Linked DNA regions of Streptomyces hawaiiensis. The protein of the gene in region 1 interacts with the protein of each later gene in a pairwise test. Links are inferred from orthologs where the notes say so. Each region holds a gene or a part of one and is shown on either strand. Other genes may lie near its edges.

What was found. The genes of interacting proteins can lie anywhere in the genome.
Region 2: the proteins of dnaE (region 1) and CEB94_RS21670 interact in binary tests that used the Escherichia coli proteins (3 or more experiments, as listed by UniProt). The link is inferred for Streptomyces hawaiiensis from one-to-one orthologs.

Annotation. Positions count from the first base shown.
Region 1 is NZ_CP021978.1:2,388,286-2,393,615, reverse strand. Bases 639-4,774 are described here. They hold dnaE (DNA polymerase III subunit alpha), read left to right. Parts: upstream 639-1,034; coding sequence 1,035-4,574; downstream 4,575-4,774. Other genes in these bases: CEB94_RS11045 (hypothetical protein), read right to left, coding at 4,663-4,774; CEB94_RS11055 (DUF2252 domain-containing protein), read right to left, coding at 639-818. Also shown: more of CEB94_RS11055, read right to left, coding at 1-638; more of CEB94_RS11045, read right to left, coding at 4,775-4,830; CEB94_RS11040 (NYN domain-containing protein), read left to right, coding at 5,052-5,330. UniProt on the Escherichia coli protein: DNA polymerase III is a complex, multichain enzyme responsible for most of the replicative synthesis in bacteria. This DNA polymerase also exhibits 3' to 5' exonuclease activity. The alpha chain is the DNA polymerase catalytic subunit.
Region 2 is NZ_CP021978.1:4,689,379-4,693,461, reverse strand. Bases 858-3,746 are described here. They hold CEB94_RS21670 (pyridoxal phosphate-dependent aminotransferase), read left to right. Parts: upstream 858-1,648; coding sequence 1,649-2,845; downstream 2,846-3,746. Other genes in these bases: CEB94_RS21665 (Uma2 family endonuclease), read right to left, coding at 2,935-3,489; CEB94_RS21675 (hypothetical protein), read right to left, coding at 1,245-1,520. Also shown: CEB94_RS21680 (DUF2617 family protein), read right to left, coding at 103-630. UniProt on the Escherichia coli protein: Shows aminotransferase activity with methionine and histidine as substrates, and to a lesser extent also with phenylalanine.

The DNA.
Region 1 (5,330 bases):
ATGTTGTACGACGGCAGACCCGCCGAGCCGATGCCGATGCCGCGCCGGCCGACGACGTCCTTCACGCGGTAGGAGTCCGGGCGGGTCAGCGAACTGTCCGGGAGCGTCTCCAGGTAGCCGTCGAAAGCGGCGAGGACCTTGTAGCGGGTGGCCGCGTCCAGCTCGACGGAGCCGCCGCCCGGCGCGAAGCGGCGCTCGAAGTCGCGGATCTCCGTCATCGAGTCCAGCAGGCCGAAGCGGGTCAGCGAGCGGGCGTCACGCAGCGCGTCCAGCAGCGGGCCCTGCGCGGTGTCCAGCGTGAACGGCGGCACCTCGTCGCTCTTCGCGCCCGTCGCCAGGGCGTGGATCCGCTCGCGGTAGGCGACCGCGTAGATCGTCACCAGCTCGGAGATCTGCTCGTCGCCGAGAGCCTTCGCGTACCCGATGAGGGCGACGGAGGCGGCGAAGCGCTTCAGGTCCCAGGTGAAGGGGCCGACGTAGGCCTCGTCGAAGTCGTTGACGTTGAAGATCAGGCGGCCGTTGGCGTCCATGTAGGTGCCGAAGTTCTCCGCGTGCAGGTCGCCGTGGATCCACACGCGGGAGGTGCGCTCGTCCAGGTACGGGCCGCCCCGCTTCGACCCGAACTGATCAGACACAGTGAGGTCGTGGTAGAAGAGGCCGGCCGTGCCCCGGTAGAAGGCGAAGGCCGAGGCCGCCATCTTGCGGAACTTCACACGGAACGCGGCCGGGTCGGCGGCCAGCAGCTGCCCGAAGGCGGTGTCGAATACGGCGAGGATCTCCTCACCGCGGTGCTCGTCGTCGAGCGGCGGGAACGACATCGCTGGGTGCCTCCTGGTGCGTACATTTCAGGGCGGCAGGTCCGCCCTCTGCCTAACGTGCGGCGGCTCGCGGGAGTGCCCGCGAAGCCTCGCACGAAGGTACGCGGGTCAGCCCTCCGGGTGTCAGTGCCGAGGCATAGACTTCGACGCTGTCCCCCAGACTGTCCGCAGCCTGCCGGACCCATTCGACCGACGTTTTCCCTGGAGGCCGCAGCCGTGTCAAAGCCGCCGTTCACGCACCTGCACGTCCACACCCAGTACTCGCTGCTGGACGGTGCCGCGCGGCTGAAGGACATGTTCAACGCGTGCGACGAGATGGGCATGACGCACATCGCCATGTCCGACCACGGCAACCTCCACGGCGCCTACGACTTCTTCCACACCGCCCAGAAGGCCGGAGTGACCCCGATCATCGGGATCGAGGCCTATGTCGCGCCCGAGTCCCGGCGCAACAAGCGCAAGATCCAGTGGGGCCAGCCGCACCAGAAAAGGGACGACGTCTCCGGTTCCGGTGGTTACACCCACAAGACGATGTGGGCGGTGAACAGCACCGGCCTGCACAACCTCTTCCGGCTGTCCTCCGACGCGTACGCCGAGGGCTGGCTGCAGAAGTGGCCCCGGATGGACAAGGAGACCATCGCCAAGTGGTCCGAGGGGATCGTCGCCTCCACCGGCTGCCCCTCCGGCGAGGTCCAGACCCGGCTGCGCCTCGGCCACTTCGACGAGGCCCTGAAGGCCGCCGCCGACTACCAGGACATCTTCGGCAAGGACCGCTACTTCCTGGAGCTGATGGACCACGGCATCGAGATCGAGCGCCGGGTCCGCGACGGCCTGCTGGACATCGGCAAGAAGCTCGGCATCCCCCCGCTGGTCACCAACGACTCGCACTACACGTACGCGCACGAGTCGGTCGCCCACGACGCCCTGCTGTGCATCCAGACCGGCAAGAACCTCTCCGACCCCGACCGCTTCAGGTTCGACGGCACCGGCTACTACCTGAAGTCCACGGACGAGATGTACGCCATCGACTCCTCGGACGCCTGGCAGGAGGGCTGTGCCAACACCCGTCTGATCGCCGAGATGGTCGACACCACGGGCATGTTCGAGAAGCGCGACCTCATGCCCAAGTTCGACATCCCGGAGGGGTACACCGAGGTCAGCTGGTTCCGCGAGGAGACCCTGCGCGGCATGAACCGCCGCTTCCCGGACGGCATCCCGGACGACCGCATGAAGCAGGTCGAGTACGAGATGGACACCATCATCTCGATGGGCTTCCCGGGCTACTTCCTCGTGGTCGCCGACTTCATCATGTGGGCCAAGAGGCAGGGCATCGCGGTCGGCCCCGGCCGAGGCTCCGCGGCCGGCTCGATCGTCGCCTACGCCCTCGGCATCACCGACCTCGACCCCATCCCGCACGGCCTGATCTTCGAGCGGTTCCTCAACCCCGAGCGCATCTCCATGCCCGATGTCGACATCGACTTCGACGAGCGCCGGCGCGTCGAGGTGATCCGGTACGTGACGGAGAAGTACGGCGCCGACAAGGTCGCCATGATCGGCACCTACGGCACCATCAAGGCCAAGAACGCGATCAAGGACTCCGCGCGCGTGCTGGGCTACCCGTACGCGATGGGCGACCGCCTCACCAAGGCCATGCCCGCCGACGTCCTCGGCAAGGGCATCAACCTGGACGGCATCACCAACCCCGAGCACCCCCGGTACTCGGAGGCGGGCGAGATCCGGGCGATGTACGAGAACGAGCCGGACGTCAAGAAGGTCATCGACACCGCCAAGGGCGTCGAGGGCCTGGTCCGGCAGATGGGCGTGCACGCCGCCGGCGTGATCATGTCCAGCGAGACCATCACCGACCATGTGCCCGTCTGGGTCAGGCACACGGACAAGGTCACCATCACCCAGTGGGACTACCCGAGCTGCGAGTCGCTCGGCCTGCTGAAGATGGACTTCCTGGGCCTGCGCAACCTGACGATCATGGACGACGCCGTCAAGATGGTGAAGTCCAACAAGGGGGTCGACATCGACCTCCTGAGCCTCCCGCTCGACGACCCCACGACCTTCGAACTGCTCCAGCGCGGCGACACCCTCGGTGTCTTCCAGTTCGACGGCGGCCCCATGCGCTCCCTGCTCCGGCTCATGAAGCCGGACAACTTCGAAGACATCTCCGCCGTGTCGGCCCTGTACCGCCCGGGCCCCATGGGCATGAACTCCCACACGAACTACGCGCTGCGCAAGAACGGCCAGCAGGAGATCACGCCCATCCACCCCGAACTGGAGGAGCCGCTCAGGGAGGTCCTGGACGTCACCCACGGCCTGATCGTCTACCAGGAGCAGGTGCAGAAGGCCGCCCAGATCATTGCCGGCTACTCGCTCGGCGAGGCCGACATCCTGCGCCGCGTGATGGGCAAGAAGAAGCCCGAGGAACTGGCGAAGAACTTCGTCCTCTTCCAGGAGGGCGCCCGCAGGAAGGGCTTCAGCGACGAGGCCATCCAGGCTCTGTGGGACGTGCTGGTCCCCTTCGCCGGCTACGCGTTCAACAAGGCGCACTCCGCCGCGTACGGACTCGTCTCGTACTGGACGGCGTACCTCAAGGCGAACCACCCGGCCGAGTACATGGCCGCGCTGCTCACATCAGTGAAGGACGACAAGGACAAGTCGGCCGTCTACCTCAACGAGTGCCGCCGCATGGGCATCAAGGTGCTCCCGCCGGACGTCAACGAGTCGATGTCCAACTTCGCGGCCCAGGGCGACGACGTGATCCTCTTCGGCCTCTCCGCCGTCCGCAACGTCGGCACGAACGTGGTCGAGTCGATCATCAGGTGCCGCAAGGCCAAGGGGAAGTACGTCTCCTTCCCGGACTACCTCGACAAGGTGGAGGCGGTGGTCTGCAACAAGCGCACCACCGAATCGCTGATCAAGGCCGGCGCCTTCGACGCCATGGGCCACACCCGCAAGGGCCTCACCGCGCACTACGAGCCGATGATCGACAACGTGGTCGCGGTCAAGCGCAAGGAGGCCGAGGGACAGTTCGACCTCTTCGGCGGCATGGGCGAGGCCGAGACCAGCGAGCCGGGCTTCGGGCTCGACGTGGAGTTCTCGCCCGACGAGTGGGACAAGACCTATCTGCTCGCCCAGGAGCGGGAGATGCTCGGTCTGTACGTCTCCGACCACCCGCTGTTCGGACTGGAGCACATCCTGTCCGACAAGGCCGACGCGGGTATCTCCCAGCTGACCGGGGGCGAGCACTCCGACGGCGCGGTCGTCACCATCGGCGGCATCATCTCGGGCCTGCAGCGCAAGATGACCAAGCAGGGCAACGCCTGGGCCATCGCGACCGTCGAGGACCTCGCCGGCTCGATCGAGTGCATGTTCTTCCCCGCGACCTACCAGCTCGTCTCGACGCAACTCGTCGAGGACGCCGTGGTGTTCGTCAAGGGCCGCCTCGACAAGCGCGAGGACATCCCGCGGCTCGTCGCGATGGAACTGCAGGTTCCCGATCTGTCGAACGCGGGCACCAACGCGCCCGTGGTCCTCACCATCCCGGCCACCCGGGTCACCCCGCCGCTGGTCAGCCGCCTCGGCGAGGTCCTCAGCCACCACAAGGGCGACAGCGAGGTCCGCATCAAGCTCCAGGGGCCGACCAAGACGACCGTGCTGCGGCTGGACCGGCACCGGGTGAAGCCGGACCCGGCGCTCTTCGGTGACCTGAAGGTGCTGCTCGGACCGTCCTGCCTGGCCGGGTGACACAGGGCTTTCGATGCGCGTGAGGGGCGTACCCGGCTGCGGGTACGCCCCTCGTGCGTGTGTGGGCGCAACAACCCGTCACACGATGTCAGTTGTGGCCGAAGCTGCGCTTTCGCTTGCCGGCCGGTGCCATGTCGCCGGGGGCCACCTCGACCTCGGGCTGGGGCTCCGTCTGCGAGGCGGGGCTGCGGTCCGCCCGCTGACCACGCTCGGTCGGACGCTGCTGCTTACGGTCACGGTTCTTGTTCTTGGCCATGGTGATGCCTCCTGTAGGGGACTAGGGGCCAGGGCCGGGACCAGATTCACACAGGCCGACAACGATCGCATGTCGGACAATTACCGTGCGTGACAGGGGTGGTCGGAGCGGCGCGCCCCGAAACGCCACGCCGAAGATCGAGTTCCGGCCGTTAACCTCCGCGCCGTCGGGCAGACTCGAAGCAAGCCCGAAGCAAACCTCCTGGGAAGAGGGTGAGTCGCGTGGACCGCTGCATCGTCCTGGTGGACGCTGGGTATCTGCTGGGAGCCGCGGCGAGTCTCCTCGCCGGGGAGCCCTCGCGGTCCCGCATCACCGTCGACCACACCGCCCTCATCCAGGGGCTGCGAGAACGTGCCGAGTCCGACACGCAGCAGCCGTTGCTGCGCATCTACTGGTTCGACGGCGCCCCTGACCGCGTCCCGCAACCCGAGCACCGCAGGCTGCGCGTGATGCCCCGGGTCACCGTCCGGCTCGGCGCCCTGACCCGCAGCGACGGCCGC
Region 2 (4,083 bases), 2.3 Mb from region 1 along the record:
TGGTTTACAGAGGCCGGATATCGGTACGAGATTCGGTTCGCCGCATGCGGTTCGGTCGGCCGGGAAGCGGTCGGTCGGCCGGGAAGCGGTGGGTGGGCCGGGTCAGTTGACGAAGGCCGCCGCCGGTACGCGCACACCCACCTTGGTGCGGGTCGCCACCAAGTGCCCGTCCTGCGGATAGGCGTGCCAGGTCCGCCAGTGCACCTGCCCCTGGTGGTGCTGGGCGAGCAGGGCCGTGAAGGCGTACGGGCTGCCGGGGAAGACGCCGGCGAGGCCGTGCGGATGGTCGGAGACGAGGGCCAGCAACTCCTGGGCGCGGCCCGCGAAGGAGCCGGGCGAGAGGACCTCGACCCGGGCCGCGAACTCGTACTCCCAGTCGCCCACCCGCTTGGCGACGCCGAGCGGAAGCGGAGTACTGCTGCCCGCGATGCACGCCACCGTCTCCGAGCAGATGCCCCGCTCCTCCTCCAGCAGGACCTGGTGGGATGCGCCGAGGAGTCGCAACTGCAGTTTGGTGTCCGCCAGTTCGAGGTCGAGCGCGGCCAGTGCGGGAAGCGGCTCGCGCCCCAGGGCCCACGCGAGATCGGCCGCGCGCGTGTCGGTGTAGGAGGTGTTCAGGGTCGTGAGCATGGATCGGCTCCGCAAGCACACAAGGAGAGGGAGATGGGTCCGCTGCGCCCCGGTCGCACCGGGGGATGTCGGCCCGGGTCAGCCCAGTCGGCCGGTTTCAGGAAGGTGTCCGCGGGACGTCCGAGGGGCTGCGTTGGTGACTTAGAGGGAATCATGAACGGTGGCGCCGCCACAGCGTTTTTACCCAAGTTCGTAGGGTTTCCATCCCTCAGAGGGCTCCACAGCTCAACTGTTCAACTACGGCGTGCGCCGGTACCGGGGAGGCGTGCGCCGGTGCGCCGTGGCTCACACCCGGAGCCGTGACGGACAGGAGCCCGGGATTCCGGCCGCCTTCCGAAATCACCGTTTGTCGCGCGCAGTTGCCGCAGTCACACTCGGGCCCGCAGCCGCGCGGCGCGAGTTGTCCTACAGGCAGGGAATGTTGCCAGGATCCGCCGAAAGTCACCCCACAGCCGTTCGAGCAACCATCCGTCCGAGACCTCCGAGACCTCCCGGAACTCCGGGAACTCCGGGAACTCCGGGAACTCCGGACACGACGACGCGGGGCCCGCCTCAGGTGCGGACCCCGCGTTCGGTGGATGCGGCTTCCCCGTCGTGAGGACGGCCGGCGTCAGTCAGCTGCCTCCGCCGCCGCAACCACCGCCACCGCCACCGCCGCCCCCGCAGGACGACCCGCCTCCGCAGGACGAGCTGCCGCCGCAGGAGTGTCCGCTGGACGAGCCGGAGTCTCCCCCGCCGGCCCACCAGCTGCCGCCGCTGCTGCTGCTCGACCCGGTGGACGCCCACGCCCCGCGACGCGTCGTCCGCCGGGAACCGCCCCTGCGGGCCGTGGAAACCAGCGCCCCGATCAGTACGACTCCGACCACCGCCAGGATGATGCCTACGAACATGGCGTCACCCTCCTTCCGTTTCCCCCGAAGCGGCCCCCCGTGGGCGCCTCGCTCTTGCGTGAGGCGGTGATGCCCTCCCCGCTCACGGCCCAAAGCAGAGTTGAGGAACTCCAGAGCTTCGGCGCAGGATGGCCGGCATGACCTCCAGCGCGCGCCCCCTGCTGAACCGTCGGCTCGCCGAGTTCGGGACGACGATCTTCGCCGAGATGTCCGCCCTGGCTCTGAGCACCGGCGCCATCAACCTCGGGCAGGGCTTCCCGGACACCGACGGCCCCGAGGAGATCCGGGAGGCCGCCGTACGGGCCCTGCGGGACGGCCGTGGCAACCAGTACCCGCCGGGTCCCGGCGTCCCCGAGCTGCGCACCGCCGTCACCGCCCACCAGCAGCGCCGCTACGGCCTGGCCTACGACCCCGACACGGAGGTCCTGGTCACTGCCGGCGCCACGGAGGCCATCGCCGCCGCCCTGCTGGCCCTGCTGGAGCCCGGGGACGAGGTGGTCGCACTGGAGCCGTACTACGACTCGTACGCGGCGTGCATCGCGATGGCGGGCGGGCGCCGGGTGCCGGTCACCCTGCGCGCGGACGTGGCGGAGGGCCGTTTCCGCCTCGACCTCGACGAGCTGCGCGACGCCGTCACCGACCGCACCCGGCTGCTGCTGATCAACACCCCGCACAACCCGACCGGCACGGTCCTCACCCGCGAGGAGCTGGCGGCCATCGCCGAGCTGGCGGTGGAGCGGGACCTGCTGGTGGTGACGGACGAGGTGTACGAGCACCTGGTCTTCGACGGCGCCGAGCACGTGCCGCTGGCGACGTTCCCGGGGATGCGCGAGCGCACGGTCACTATTTCAAGCAGTGGAAAAACCTTTTCGTTCACCGGTTGGAAGGTCGGCTGGGTGACGGGGGCCCCCGAGCTGGTGATGGCGGTGCGCTCGGCGAAGCAGTATCTGACGTACGTCTCGGCGGGCCCGTTCCAGTACGCGGTCGCCGAGGCCCTTTCCCTGCCCGAGTCGTACTTCACGGCCTTCCGCGCCGACATGCTGGCCAAGCGGGACCTGCTGGCAGCGGGCCTGGCGGAGGCCGGGTTCCGGGTCTTCCGCCCCTCGGGCACGTACTTCGTCACGACCGACATCCGCCCCCTCGGCGAGAGCGACGGCTTCGCCTTCTGCCGCGCCCTGCCGGAACGCGCCGGGGTCGTCGCCATCCCCAACGCGGTCTTCTACGACCACCGCGAGGAGGGCGCCCCGTTCGTACGGTTCGCGTTCTGCAAGCGGACGGGGGTGCTGGAGGAGGCGGCGAAGCGGCTCAAGTCGCCGACCGCATGACAGCCGACCGGCGTACCGGCCAGACGTACACGGCTGCCCCGAGCCGCCACGCACCTACACCGCCTCGCCGCCGCACCGGGAGTCCTCCGTCAGCAGGCGTCTGCCTCGGGCTCCGGGCGCGGGAGTTCGTCAAGGTCGAGGGTGAAGGTGCGGCCGTCCACCAACGGGATGGGGAGCTTGCCCGTGCCGTACTTGTGCGTGTGCGCCGCGATGTAACCGGTGGCGGTCGGCTGGGTGTGGAGGACGACTTCCTGCGCGTACGGGTCCACGACCAGGTAGATCGGGATGCCGTAACGGCCGTACTTCGCGGTGCAGTCGTCATAGTCCTTGCGCGCGGAGGAGGTCGAGACGACCTCTGAGATCAGCAGGACGTCTTCGAAGCTGTAGCGCTTGCCCTCCTTGCGTGCGTCCTCACGCAGGATCGCGAGGTCGGGGGCGGAGTTCTCGTCGGCAGGAAAGTCGATGTAGACATCGGAGGTGACCTTCGCGTGACGGCCCAGGGCGAGAGCGGAGTCGATCTGCATCGACCTGATGGTGCTGGAGTGCTCTTCGCTCTGTGGGGTCATGATCACCTTTCCGTCGGCCCCGAACAGGACCGTGTACCCCTTGGGGAACTCGGTGTGCACGATCGCGTCGACGCTCATGGACGGCTCCTTCCCGTGTGCGGTCAGGATACGGCGGACAGCGCGGTATCACCGAGCCCGGCGGGACCGGCTGTGGGAGCGGTCCGGACAGGTTCTGCGGCCGTCACGACATCCCGACCGGCGACAACTGAGTAGGTGAACGAGGAGTGGGCGGTCACGGCGGCGCCGAACTCACTCGTGCACATCGACCGGGAGGATCGACGTCACCCAGCGGACGGAGTGCTTCCCTGAGCTGGTCAGGGTCGGCCTCGGTGCACTCTGCGTGGATGGCCGTGGTCAGCACCATAACGGGCGCGTCCCGGGGCGTGATGCCGGCCAAGCGGGACCTGCTGGCGGCGGGCCTGGCGGAGGCCGGGTTCCGGGTCTTCCGCCCCTCGGGCACGTACTTCGTCACGACCGACATCCGCCCCCTCGGCGAGAGCGACGGCTTCGCCTTCTGCCGCGCCCTGCCGGAACGCGCCGGGGTCGTCGCCATCCCCAACGCGGTCTTCTACGACCACCGCGAGGAGGGCGCCCCGTTCGTACGGTTCGCGTTCTGCAAGCGGACGGGGGTGCTGGAGGAGGCGGCGAAGCGGCTCGGCGCGGCGTTCCGGG